One region of the Exiguobacterium sp. HSB13 genome, then DNA from elsewhere that is predicted to be linked to it. Evidence: predicted binding sites of a transcription regulator. Region 1 holds the regulator's gene; each other region holds the start of a gene.
The links. Region 1 encodes Rex, which represses fermentation and respiration genes when NADH is low (regulators of the CRP and FNR family bind a similar motif). Its sites were predicted from a motif close to TTGTGAAATATTTCACAA; they were not measured.
Positions count from the first base shown of each region.

Region 2: a site for Rex is predicted at 2,597-2,614, ahead of pflB (formate C-acetyltransferase). Genes of this name have one in related genera too.
Region 3: a site for Rex is predicted at 2,570-2,587, ahead of ACZGCQ_RS01105 (L-lactate dehydrogenase). Genes of this name have one in related genera too.

Region 1 covers NZ_JBUZOM010000001.1:2,240,001-2,244,252, forward strand. The annotation lists tRNA gene ACZGCQ_RS11670 (tRNA-Ala) at 146-221, opposite strand; gene tatC (twin-arginine translocase subunit TatC) at 327-1,106, opposite strand; gene ACZGCQ_RS11680 (twin-arginine translocase TatA/TatE family subunit) at 1,114-1,311, opposite strand; gene ACZGCQ_RS11685 (redox-sensing transcriptional repressor Rex) at 1,311-1,970, opposite strand; gene ACZGCQ_RS11690 (ATP-binding cassette domain-containing protein) at 2,138-4,039, shown strand; gene ACZGCQ_RS11695 (hypothetical protein) at 4,021-4,252, shown strand, end outside.
Region 2 covers NZ_JBUZOM010000004.1:166,369-170,620, reverse strand. The annotation lists gene ACZGCQ_RS15695 (diguanylate cyclase domain-containing protein) at 1-37, shown strand, start outside; gene ACZGCQ_RS15690 (hypothetical protein) at 91-735, opposite strand; gene ACZGCQ_RS15685 (DEAD/DEAH box helicase) at 732-1,904, opposite strand; gene ACZGCQ_RS15680 (hypothetical protein) at 1,933-2,361, opposite strand; gene pflB (formate C-acetyltransferase) at 2,701-4,252, shown strand, end outside.
Region 3 covers NZ_JBUZOM010000001.1:215,659-219,910, reverse strand. The annotation lists gene ACZGCQ_RS01115 (M42 family metallopeptidase) at 1-598, opposite strand, end outside; gene ACZGCQ_RS01110 (N-acetyltransferase family protein) at 759-1,268, opposite strand; gene ACZGCQ_RS01105 (L-lactate dehydrogenase) at 1,527-2,483, opposite strand; gene ACZGCQ_RS01100 (DUF92 domain-containing protein) at 2,649-3,428, opposite strand; gene ACZGCQ_RS01095 (5-formyltetrahydrofolate cyclo-ligase) at 3,422-3,967, opposite strand; gene rpmG (50S ribosomal protein L33) at 4,025-4,174, opposite strand.

The DNA.
Region 1 (4,252 bases):
TTAATGAATTTAATGGAAATAAACAATTTATATCTGTCTATTTTTTTAATTTATTTGTTTTTCATGACATTTTATATTTTTAAGGAATTTAACTGGGAGTAAAATAAAAACTCCTCGACGCCTCGAGGAGTTGGATATTTGGTATTGGTGGAGACTATCGGGATCGAACCGACGACCTTTTGGCTGCCAGCCAAACGCTCTCCCAGCTGAGCTAAGCCCCCATGAATTATCTTTAGTATACGCATCACTAACTGCTTTATCAATATAAAAAGAACGCTTTCACAAAAAAGAATCCCTTCCAAAAATCGTCGGAAGGAATTCACGATTCATTTATTCAATTCACGCATCAAATCCGCCTGTCGTTCAAGCTCTGCCTGTTGCTCGAGGATCAAGACCTTTTTGTACGTCCGCGCAGAAATCAAGATACTGATCTCATAGAGAACGAACAATGGAACCGAGATCATCAAGTGTGACGTCACGTCCGGCGGTGCGATCAATGCCGCAACGACGAACAGCGCAAAGTACGCATATTTCCGATTCTTTCGCATGAAATATGGCGTCACGAGACCAAGACGTGTCAGGAACATCGTCACGACCGGCAATTGGAACAGAAGACCAAACGGCATCGTCAAGCGGATTAAGAAACTGAAGTAGTTCTCGACTCCAATGACTTGTTCGATTCCGAGCTCTTTCCCGAGATCCGTTGAGACTTCAAGCAAGAAGGGAAGCAACCAGAAATACGAGAAGGCTACGCCAGCCAAAAATAGAAAGAAGATGACCGGAATATACGTCAATGTCGCTTTTTGCTCCTTGTCATAAAGTCCTGGTCGAACGAATGCCCAGAGTTGATACATCCAGAACGGTGACGCTAAAATCAGCGCAATGATGAACGCAAGATTCAAATACAACATTAAAGGATCGGCGACGTTGAAGGCATTCAAACCGATGCCGAGCTCTTTTAAGTCCGCTTGCAAGAAGCGAACGAGCGGTCGGACGAGCGGAAATGCGACAGCGAACAGGACGACGACGATGATAAGCGACCAGACGATCCGCTTGCGCAGTTCGTCAAGGTGCGACGTCATGCTTTGCTCTTGATCAACCGTCATGATTCAATCACTTCTCTTTCGGTTCGTCCTTTTTATCGTCGTCCATGATGCCGTTCGTGGCATTCTTGAACTCTTTCAATGTCTGACCCGCAGCGCGTCCGAATTCTGGTAACTTCTTCGGTCCGAAGATGATCAACGCGACGACCGCGATTAATCCAATGCTCGCTGGTCCGATACCTAGTGTGAGCGGGATAAGGTTTTCCATTATGATTTCACTCCTTCAGCTGATTGCGAATAATGCTTCATGAAATAAACTAACGACTGCAACTCGATCGATAAATCGATGTGATGGACCCGGACGCTCGCTGGCACGTTCAACCGCGCTGGCGTAAAGTTCAGGATGCCTGTCACACCATACTCGACTAACTCATCCGCTACTGACTGTGCGAACTGCGATGGAACCGTCAAGATGGCAACATCGACCTGATTCGCTTCGATTTGTTCTTTCATGTCCGAAACATGATAGATTGGAACGTCATGCGTCGTTGTTCCGACCTTCTCTTCGTCCGCATCAAACGCAACGACTATCCGAGTACTATTATTCTTTAAAAAGTTATAATTTGCAAACGCTGTTCCGAGATGACCGACCCCGATTAAGGCAACATTCGTCACCTCATCTTGATTCAAGGTTTTGCGGAAAAACGTTAAGAGATGTTGAACGTTATATCCATACCCCTTCTTCCCTAATGCCCCAAAGTAGGAAAAATCGCGACGAATCGTTGCTGAATCAACCTTCACCGCCTCGCTTAACTCAGCAGAAGAGACGCGGAGCTTGCCTGAATTGTATAAACTTTGGATGAAGCGATAATATAGCGGCAACCGTTTTGCTGTCGCTTGTGGAATTTTTGTGTCTGGTCCATTCATCCTGCAGTTCCCCCTTCGGCCACATCCATCGTGGCACCCAAATCTTTGCAAAAAGCTTTCTACTCTCCTTGATTGTAAACCACTTCACATAGAGTCACAAATAATATATTCCGCAGGACCTCGCGCTTTTGTTCGTGATAGACTAAAGGGTGGAAGGATGGATGGAAATGATACTCTTACAAGTCAATCAACTCTCGAAATCATTCGGCGTCGAGCCGATTTTAGAAAATATCAAACTGGAAGTACAAGAGCGGGATCGGATTGCGCTCGTCGGACGAAACGGTGCCGGTAAATCGACCTTGCTCAAAATCATCGCTGGTGAACTCAGTCATGACTCGGGCGACATCATGAAAGGCAAGGATGTCAAAATCGGTTATCTTGCACAAGACAGTGGTCTCGAATCGAATGAGACGATCTGGAACGAGATGCTGACCGTCTTTGAACATCTACAGGAACAAGAACGGACACTGCGCCGGATGGAAATCGAAATGGGCATGGAGCATATCTTGAACGACCCGGTCGCTTACGATCGTCTCTTGAAGACATACGATCAAGCACAACACGACTTCTCAGAAGCCGGTGGTTATCAGTTCGAAGCGAATATCCGCTCCGTCCTGCACGGCATGCGCTTTTATCCGGATGATTACTCGCGCCGGATTCAGACATTATCCGGTGGTCAACGGACACGACTCGCCTTAGCGAAGATGCTTCTGCAAGCACCAGAGCTCCTCATTCTTGATGAGCCGACCAACCACCTTGATATCGATACACTCGCTTGGCTCGAAAGTTACCTCGGCGGTTATCGTGGCGCCGTCCTGATCGTCTCACACGACCGGTACTTCCTCGACCAAGTCGTCAATGTCGTCTATGAGCTGTCGCGCAATGTCTGTCGTAAGTTCACCGGGAACTACACGAAGTACTTGGAACAAAAAGCGGCCTTGTACGATCAAGAAATGAAACAGTTCGAACAGCAACAAGAAGAAATCGCGAAGATGCAGGACTTCATTCAACGCAACATCGCCCGGGCGACGACGACAAAACGTGCCCAAAGTGTCCGGAAACGGCTCGAGAAGGTCGACCGACTCGACCGACCAGATGGGGATGAACGTAGCACGGTCCTGTCCTTCCCGATTGAAAAACAGAGCGGGAACGATGTTCTTCAAGTCAATCAACTGGCGATTGGTTACGAAGAAGCTGTCTCAAAAGACATCACGTTCCGCTTGCAACGCGGTGAATCACTGGCACTCGTCGGACCAAACGGAATCGGAAAGTCGACGCTCTTGAAAGTTCTCGTCGGTCGCTTACGCCCCCTATTCGGTGATTTCCGATTCGGAACCGGCGTCTCGATCGGATATTACGATCAAGAGCAGGCGGAACTCAATGACCGGAACCGTGTCATCGATGAGATTTGGAACGAATGGCCATTGATGCGTGAACAAGAAGTCCGTTCTGTCCTCGGACAATTCTTGTTTAGCGGCGACGATGTCTTCAAAATTGTCCATGAGTTATCCGGTGGCGAACGCGGACGTCTCGCACTCGCAAAACTGAAACTACGGAAGACGAACGTCCTCGTCCTCGATGAGCCGACGAACCACTTGGATTTGGATTCGAAGATGGTCCTTGAAAACGCCCTCGTCGACTACGAAGGAACGCTGTTATTCGTCTCTCACGACCGTTACTTCATAGACCGGATCGCGACACGCGTCATTGAGATGAGTGAAGCGGGTGTGACGGAATACCTCGGTGATTATTCGTACTACACGGAGAAGAAGGCGGAGCAAGAAGAGATTGCTCGTCTTGAAGCGGAGGAAGCAAAAGCCGCAAAGGTCACGGCGTCGAAGACGATCGATAAAGAAGCACAGAAAGAAGAACGCAAGCGCCGTCAGCAAATCGAACAGCTTGAACAAGATATCGAACGGCTCGAACAGCGTTCGGCGGAAATTGAACAATTACTCTGTGAACCAGAAGTCTTCAATGATATTCCGAAAGCAACGGCTCTTTCAGCAGAACGTGATCAAATTGATGTTGATCTACTCGAATTGATGGAACGATGGGAGAACCAACACTGATGCGGACGAAAAGCTTTTTCATCAACTTGATTCAAGGACTGCTATCCGGCATTCTTTATTTCGTACCGATGTATGCGGACTACGTGTCCACCTTCATCCGACCGGATGCTTTTAATGCTGCGCTTCCTTTGTTTCTTCTGATTTCTTGTATGATCGGTCTCGTCATCCAGACATGGAGCGGTCTCTTCGTCAGTTTACTCTCAGGACTATGCT
Region 2 (4,252 bases), on a different contig from region 1:
TAAGAACGATGTCGCTTTATATCGAGCGGATTCATGAAAAAACCTAGGACACGTTGACCGTAATCAGTCATGTGTCCTAGGTTTTTTAGATCATTCTTCTGGTCTCGGGGCAATGTTGCCTTCTTCGATATCGAGGAGCAAGTCGATTAATTCCGCACAAAACTCAGGATACTGACGGAGTAACGCGTCTTCTCCCACTTCATTGACGAAGTCCGTCAACAAAGCAAGGACTTCTGGTACTAATGCGCGCGCTACCTTCATGTAGGCAATCGCAAAGCGCCACTTTCCAGAAATATAAAGTAGTTTTCCAACCAACAGATCACCCGGTTCAACTTCGATCTCAGAGAGATCGGTTTGATACGTCTGTTTCGACATTAAATCAACGACACCATCTGCCTCGACTTGAAACAGCGAAGGCATCGGGTCCGCCAACCCACGTAAGGCGCGATAAAGACTAGGTGATAGCTCTTCTTTCACCTGCTCGAGAAAACGACCGTGCGGTGTTTTTCCTTGATCATCCGTTTCATAGAAGATTGCCCAGTCAACGAACAAGTCCCGGAACAATTCAGCATCTTTTAAATACCAACGTCCTTCCGTCGCGATTTCTTCAATGAAAGCGACCCAGTCCGTACTGCGTGATGTCGCTGCTTCTTGATACATTTTTTTCAAGGCTGCATTCATTTCCGCTTCAGAAACCGTTGTCGGAAATGGAATTACTTTTCGATCGTTCTTCATTTCGATCGCCCTTTCCGGTGTGGAGTAGCCGGTCGCTTAATCGTCTGAGGAGCTGTAAATTCACGTTTCGGAATGACTTCTCCGCGGTAAATTTCCATTGGCTCCATCTCGACGCCCATTTGCTTCGCAAGTGTTTTTAAGTGTTTTAGGTCTTGATCCGTTACAAGAGCGAGTACCATACCGTTTGCATTACCACGTCCCGTCCGACCTGAACGGTGTACAAAGTCGTCAAGCGACTCCGGTAAATCGTAATGGACGACGTGTGTGACCGCTTCGATATCTAAACCACGCGCCGCAAGACCTGTCGTGACGAGTAATGGGAATTCTCCTTTTTTGTAAGAACGTAACGTCTCCATCCGCTCTCGCTTTCCTTTTTCAGCGTCTAAAATCCGGTATTTCAATGAGAATTTACTCAACTCTCCATTCAATGGACCAAGGAAAGAGCGGTTGTTGATGAATGTCAGCACTTTCGAACCTTGCATGTTCGCAAGACGACGTAACAGTTCCGGTTTCTGACGACGTGAAGTTTCCAAATAACCGAATGTCACTTGTGTGCTAACGGCACGCTCAACACGAATCGTCTCAGGATCATTCGCAAGCGTCCGTCCCCATTCCGCTGTCCGTTCCGGCAATGTCGCTGATACGAATGCTAGCTGTCGATCGCGTAATGCACTGTTTGCGATTCGCGTCGCCGAGTCACTCATGCCACTCTCATAGATTTGATCCGCTTCATCTAAGACGATCAATTTCACCTTATGCATTTTCAACTTCTTCGAATCAATCAACTCAACAAGGCGTCCAGGTGTACCAACGATGATTTGCGGTTTTTTCTTCAATCGTTCATATTGTCGTTTTAATTCAACTCCACCAATGAATGCACCGGATTTGATCCCACTTCCTTGAGCAAACAATTGAATGACTTGATGAATTTGCATGACGAGTTCCCGTGTTGGTGCCGTGATCACGACTTGCACGTGTGGTTCTTCTACTTCAATCTTTTCTAAAGCTGGAATGACATAGGCAAGCGTCTTCCCTGTACCTGTAGGCGCTTCAGCAAGGACATCTTTTCCTTCGCGCAACAATGGGATCGCTTGTTCTTGAACAGGCATCAACTCCGTAAAACGTGCCCGTTCCCATGCTTCCTGTAAAAATGGTTTTGTAAAGTTCATAACGATTTCTCCTACTCTCTTAATTCCATCATGCCGTTACGTATTCGACATGATCTCCTGATGCATCACGGTAACCCCGTAATGTCTGTGTATATTCATTTCCTGCATCGAGCAATCGAATGTGGAATCGGATCTCGCCTTCACCGGCTTCTTCTTCTAGAATCTCGAATCCTTGGATGACACGATCCTGTAATTCTGCAGCGAGTGCCGGATACTCCGAAAGACTCGCATACGTCGCTTTTACGTCGACGGGACGGCGAACAAGCGCAATCCAATACGATTCATCATAGCCGATAAAGTCTTCATAATCAAAATCGTCTTCAAACCGAATCCAGAATCCATCATCTTCGAATTCCGTGATCATTCCCGTTCGCGTCGAACCGTCCGATCCGATTTTCAGCGAGACCCAGTCTCCCGACTGATACTCTCCTTGTTGTGTTAATGATACATACTCCATTTGGCACACCTCCACGTTCTATATTCCCTTTTTCATTGTCAACGATACGTCTTAAAAATACAAGGCACCGTAGCGTGACATTCCTCACAGTTTCAACTGTTCTAGTGGATCTTTTTTAAATTAACTCATACAGTTTCCAAAAAACCTTGAATTAGCAACACCAAACTGTTTTTTTTGAACTATTTTCATATAGATACAGAAATAAAGAAAGCCCGTCATATCAACGTTTGTTCACTTGTTAAAACATTCACATGAACGTAAAGGGAATCAGCCCTTCCTTTTGTTACACTATTCACATAAGGAACTGATGATTAGCTCAATATTAAAGGAGTGGTATCCATGTTATTAGAAAAAACGAGTGCTTGGACGAACTTTACGTCTGGTGAATGGGTAAAGACGATCGATGTCGCAGACTTCATCCGACTCAACCGCACAGAATATACAGGAGATGATCACTTTTTAGTCGGTCCAACGCAAGCAACAGAACGGCTCTGGCAACAAATTCTACAGCTGACGAATGAAGAACGACAACGTGGTGGTGTGTTTGCCGTCGATGCTAAAACGCCATCAACGATCCTATCGCATGATGCAGGATATCTGAATCGCTCACTTGAAAAAATCGTAGGTTTACAGACAGACGAACCGTTTAAACGTTCGATTCATCCAAACGGTGGGATTCGGATGGTGAATGATGCCCTAGCTGCGTATGGCTTTGAAGCAGACGAGACCGTCACGAAAACCTTCAGCGAGTACCGGAAGACACATAACCAAGGGGTTTTCGATGCCTATACCCCTGAGATGCGCGCCGCACGTAAAGCCGGTATCATCACAGGATTACCTGATGCTTATGGTCGCGGACGGATCATTGGTGACTATCGTCGTGTTGCTTTGTACGGAACGGCACGCTTGATTGAAGAACGTAAGCGAGATTTAAAGGCGCGTGGCGGTTTCCTCTCTGAATCAATGATTCGTGATCGCGAAGAGATGAATGAACAGTTGCGCGCATTAACGGAATTGACCGAGCTTGGAACTCGTTATGGTTTTGACCTCTCTCGCCCTGCAGAAACAGCACAAGAAGCATTCCAGTGGGTCTATCTTGCTTATCTTGCTGCCATCAAGGAGCAAAACGGGGCAGCCATGTCACTCGGTCGAGTCTCGACGTTCCTTGATATTTATGTCGAACGTGATCTTGCGACTGGGCGCTTGACCGAAGAGACTGCACAAGAGCTCGTCGATCATTTCGTCATGAAGCTTCGGATCGTCAAATTCTTACGGACACCGGACTATAATGATCTCTTCTCGGGTGACCCGACGTGGGTAACGGAATCCATTGGTGGAATGAGTGAAGATGGGCGATCAAACGTCACGAAAAGTTCATTCCGCTTCTTACACACACTCTCGACACTCGGTCCGGCACCGGAACCGAATCTAACCGTCCTCTGGTCTACTCAGCTTCCACGCGGATTCAAGGAATTCTGTGCGAAGATGTCGATCGTATCGAGCTCGATTCAGTATGAAAACGATGATTTGATGTTGCCGGTTTATGGGGATGATTACGGTATCGCTTGCTGTGTCTCCGCCATGCGAATTGGGAAACAGATGCAGTTCTTCGGTGCGCGAGCAAACCTGGCAAAAGCATTACTCTATACAATCAATGGCGGAATGGACGAGAAGCTCAAAATTCAAGTCGCCCCCGCAAGTCCATTGATGCTTGATGAAGTACTCGATTACGAAACCGTCATGGCGGCTTATGATCGTCAACTCGATTGGCTCGCAGAACTGTACGTTAACACACTGAATGTCATCCATTACATGCATGATAAATACAGTTACGAACGGATTGAGATGGCGTTACACGATCCGGAAATCTTACGGACGATGGCATGCGGTA
Region 3 (4,252 bases), 2.0 Mb from region 1:
CGATTGTTTTCCATTCCTTGATCAATTCAAGCAACAAAGCAACAGATGCTTTATCATCAAGATGGCGCGACTTCACGAATCCTGTTTCCGTATAGAGGAATCGCGGATCAAACGTTACGATGTCTCCTACTTCAATCCCCGCAACGCGCGTCTCTTCTGCTGTCGTCGAACGGATATCGAGTCGTACTTCGATATTATCAGCAGATCGTTCCGTTTTGTTCGTCTCGCGCGACGTATGAACACTCGAATGATGGAACACGATTGTACCTGAAATCGTTTGACCGTCCATCTTGTGAATGAGACAGTTCTCACCTTCGATCGCTGTCCAAGCATATCCCCCTAGTTGTGATAAACGAAGTCGTCCTGTTGGTAAAATTTCTTTCACCATCGCTCCTAGCGTATCGACGTGTGCCGTCAGTAACCGCGTACGCGTTGAAGCACCAGGTAGTGTCGCTAAAATCGCTCCTTTCTCAAGCTTTCGATACGTGATTCCTTCTGCTACCAATCGTTTTTCTACATATGTAATAGCTTCTTTTGTCGAACCTGTTGGACTCGGAATCGAGACAAGCTCTTCAATCGTACGTATGACCTCTTTCATGTTCATTCGCTCCCTTTCAATCGGATTACGACGTGACATCCGCTTTGTTCTCATGATAACAAATATTCATTCTTTGCTGATACTGATATCCTACGGATACCATGCGAAAAAGCTGTAGCACTTTTTTTGCTACAGCTTCTTTCCACACCATCTGAAGAACTTAGACGTACTTTTTCATCCAAATATCATCACGGTATGTGCCGTCTTCTAATTTTACAGAGTCTGGATCTTCCGCATAAACCTCAAAACCGAGCGACTCATAGAGACTTTGCGCTGCTTCATTTCCCGATAACACGGCGAGGATGACTTGCTCGACATCTGGCAATTTTTTCGCCTCATCAATCAAAGCTTCCATTAAGGCACGTCCGGTGCCTCCACGATATTCAGGTGAAACATACACTGCCGAAATCATCGCTTTATGCGATTCGCGTGAAAGTTCATATGGTTTGACCTGACCAAACCCAAACAATGTATCACCGTCGAACATACCGAGCCAAACCTCATCGGAGTCGGGTTCTCCTTCAAGACCTTCTCGTACTTCACGGAGCGGGGTTTGCTGTTCATCGTCAAACGAATGACCGAACGCATCTGGATGATTTTTTAATCCCTCAAGGCGTAGATTCCAGTATTGTTCTGCATCCTCTTTAGTTAATTTTCGAAAAGTATACATGACTGTCGGTTCTCTCCTTTTTTGGGTTTCATGACGTACAATAAAATGACGTAAAAACGCTTCTATCTCTTAATTAACCTTTTTCTAGTAAAATAAAACCTAGATTTTTTCTCTTTTTACTTCACTTAAAAACAGTAGTGATTCATGCTTCACCTTTTCTTTTCATCAAAAAACTCAAGGGTGGACACTGTGATACAGGACCGCCACTTGAGTTTTTTTAGTTTTCTTTTTATAAGGTTTTCATCACGATTCGTACCATCAGCCTTGCAAGACGGGTTCAAGCGTCTGACGCAACACATCAGCAGAATGATGGAATTTCTTCAACTCTTCTTCCGTCAATGAGACTTCAATGATTTCACGCACACCTTGACGATTAATGATGGCGGGAACTCCAATGTGGATACCAGAAATTCCGTACTGCCCATCGACATGCGCACCGACCGTCAACAGACAGTTCTCATTTCCGAGGATGGCACGAACGATCCGAACAAGCCCAAGCCCAATCGCATAGTAGGTCGCCCCTTTGCGCTCGATGATATGATAAGCAGCATCTCGGACGTTGATGTAGATTTGATCGAGATCTGCTTGAGAATAGCGATCGTCTTCAGCAAGTAGTTCATCAATCGTTTTTCCATAAATGCGGCTGTTGCTCCAGGCAGCGAATTCCGTATCACCATGTTCGCCAAGAATATAGGCATGGGCATTTCGGGAATCAATGTGAAAGTATTCTCCGAGCATTTGACGCAGACGCGCTGTATCAAGCACCGTTCCTGATCCAAATACGCGGGATTTCGGAAGACCAGAATATTTCCAGGCAAGATGCGCCATGATGTCAACCGGATTAGATGCCACGACGATGATCCCATCAAAACCGGAATCCATGATTTGACGAATCATTTCTTTCATGATCAACGCATTCTTTGCAACGAGATCGAGTCTTGTCTCACCTGGTTTTTGTGGAGCGCCTGCCGTAATGACGACGACTTCCGCTTCACGGCAGTCCGCGTAGTCTCCAGCCCATATTCGCATCGGTGAAGAGCTAAATGGTGTTCCGTGGTTTAAGTCCATTGCCTCGCCCTCTGCTTTGGCTTTGTTGACATCAATGATGACAAGTTCTTCACAAAGTCCAGCTGTTGACATCTGATAGGCAAAGCTTGAACCAACTGCACCAGCTCCAATAAGGGCTACCCGTGTCACTTTCGCATGTAATTCCATATCGTTATGTCCACCCTTTCATTCGTCCTAAGAGTTTGTTAACTATCTCACAAGTAAATTGTAACATCTTTCACATTCTTTGTAACATGTGAAATTAATCACATTTGTCCATTTTGTGTCATTGATATCCTAACATAAGGAATTACACACTCACATACTTTCCAGTTACCAGAATCGAATGATGATAAACCCGATTCCACTTGCCAAACCACTTGTTAAGACATTGACAGCATCGTTCCCTAAAAATCGAATACCTGAAACGTAAGCTGTCGGTTGACCATGGTGCTCTCGCTTTTCGGTGTATTCCCCACAAACCGTACATCGATAAACGCGTTGTCCCACTGCTCCAAATAGTGTATCCAGTAGGCTCCCGAGTACACCGATGCTTGTTACGAGTAAGACGTGTTTTAAAGAAAGAGAAAATATCCAATGGGCTGCTATCGCGATGAACGCAGCTCCTGCAATTGTACCGATCGTTCCAATTAGCGACATCGCTCCACTCGTTCCTGCTGGTACCCGTCGTAACGTTTTGAGAGACCACGGATCACGTCTTGAGAGCGGTCCGATTTCGGATGCCCACGTATCCGCATTTGATGCTGCGATGACGAATAGAAATAACAAGAGATACGCAAAATCCATCGTCATGGCATACGCTAAGGCAGCAACGAACGCTACCCCTCCATTCGCAAGGACTTGCCATCCGTCACGCGCCCCGTCTTTCTCAACGATGGAGTCGACCGATTGTTTTCTGGATCGTCCGACCTTCGATAACAAGCTCGAGCTACCAAAGAAAAGCAAAAGTACTACTAATCCTTGCCAACCGAATCCGAATGAGACACCACTACCGACGAGCAGAGTCATGATCGCACCACTCGTCGTCAATAAACGAAAAGATCGTCCGGTCCAAGCAAGCAATAGACAAAACAAAATGGTGGCGCTCAACATCGGATGACCTCTAAGTCAGTGACGATCAGGTCCACTGGAATATCAAAGGCTTCCACTTCGAAATCCGGAAGAAGTTGTTCAGAAAAGGCAATCGATACTTTACATCCTGTATATGGCACGAGTGCACGATCGTAATAGCCTCCTCCCCATCCTAAACGATATCCGTCCCGTCGATAGGCGCGACCCGGAACGAGGCAAAGCTCTGCTTGATCAAGTGAAGCGCGACGTGCTGAGGCGGTCGGTTCTGCAATTCCCATCTGATTTGCTTGCAGTTGGTCTTCTGGTCCATGTACATAAAAGACCATCTTGTCTCCGACTACTTTTGGTATCAATACCGTCTTACCCTCTTGCCACGCTTGTTCAATCAGCATCCTTGTATCACATTCATTTCGAAAAGCTAATGTGATCGCGACACAAGTCGCTTGTTGCCACTCAGGTAACAACAAAACATGTTCGTGAATCAACCGTTCCTTCTCCGCACGGTTCTCCATCACATCTAGTCGTTCTTTAATCAGACGGCGTACTTCTTGTTTGTTCATGACTGTCTTCCTTTCCACAAAAAAAGCCATCACACGAAGTGACGGCTTCCATCTCAATTATTTCACTTCACGGTGAAGTGTGTGCTTACGGAGACGTGGGTTGTATTTCTTCAACTCAAGACGCTCTGGGTTGTTACGCTTGTTCTTTTTAGTGATATAAGTACGGTCACCAGTTTCAGTGCAAGCTAATGTGATTTTAACGCGCATGGGATTCCCTCCTATCTAGCTCTCGATGTATCAAGTGATTTTGCTTTACATAAGGTTAAGCATACTCAAGTATCGTAC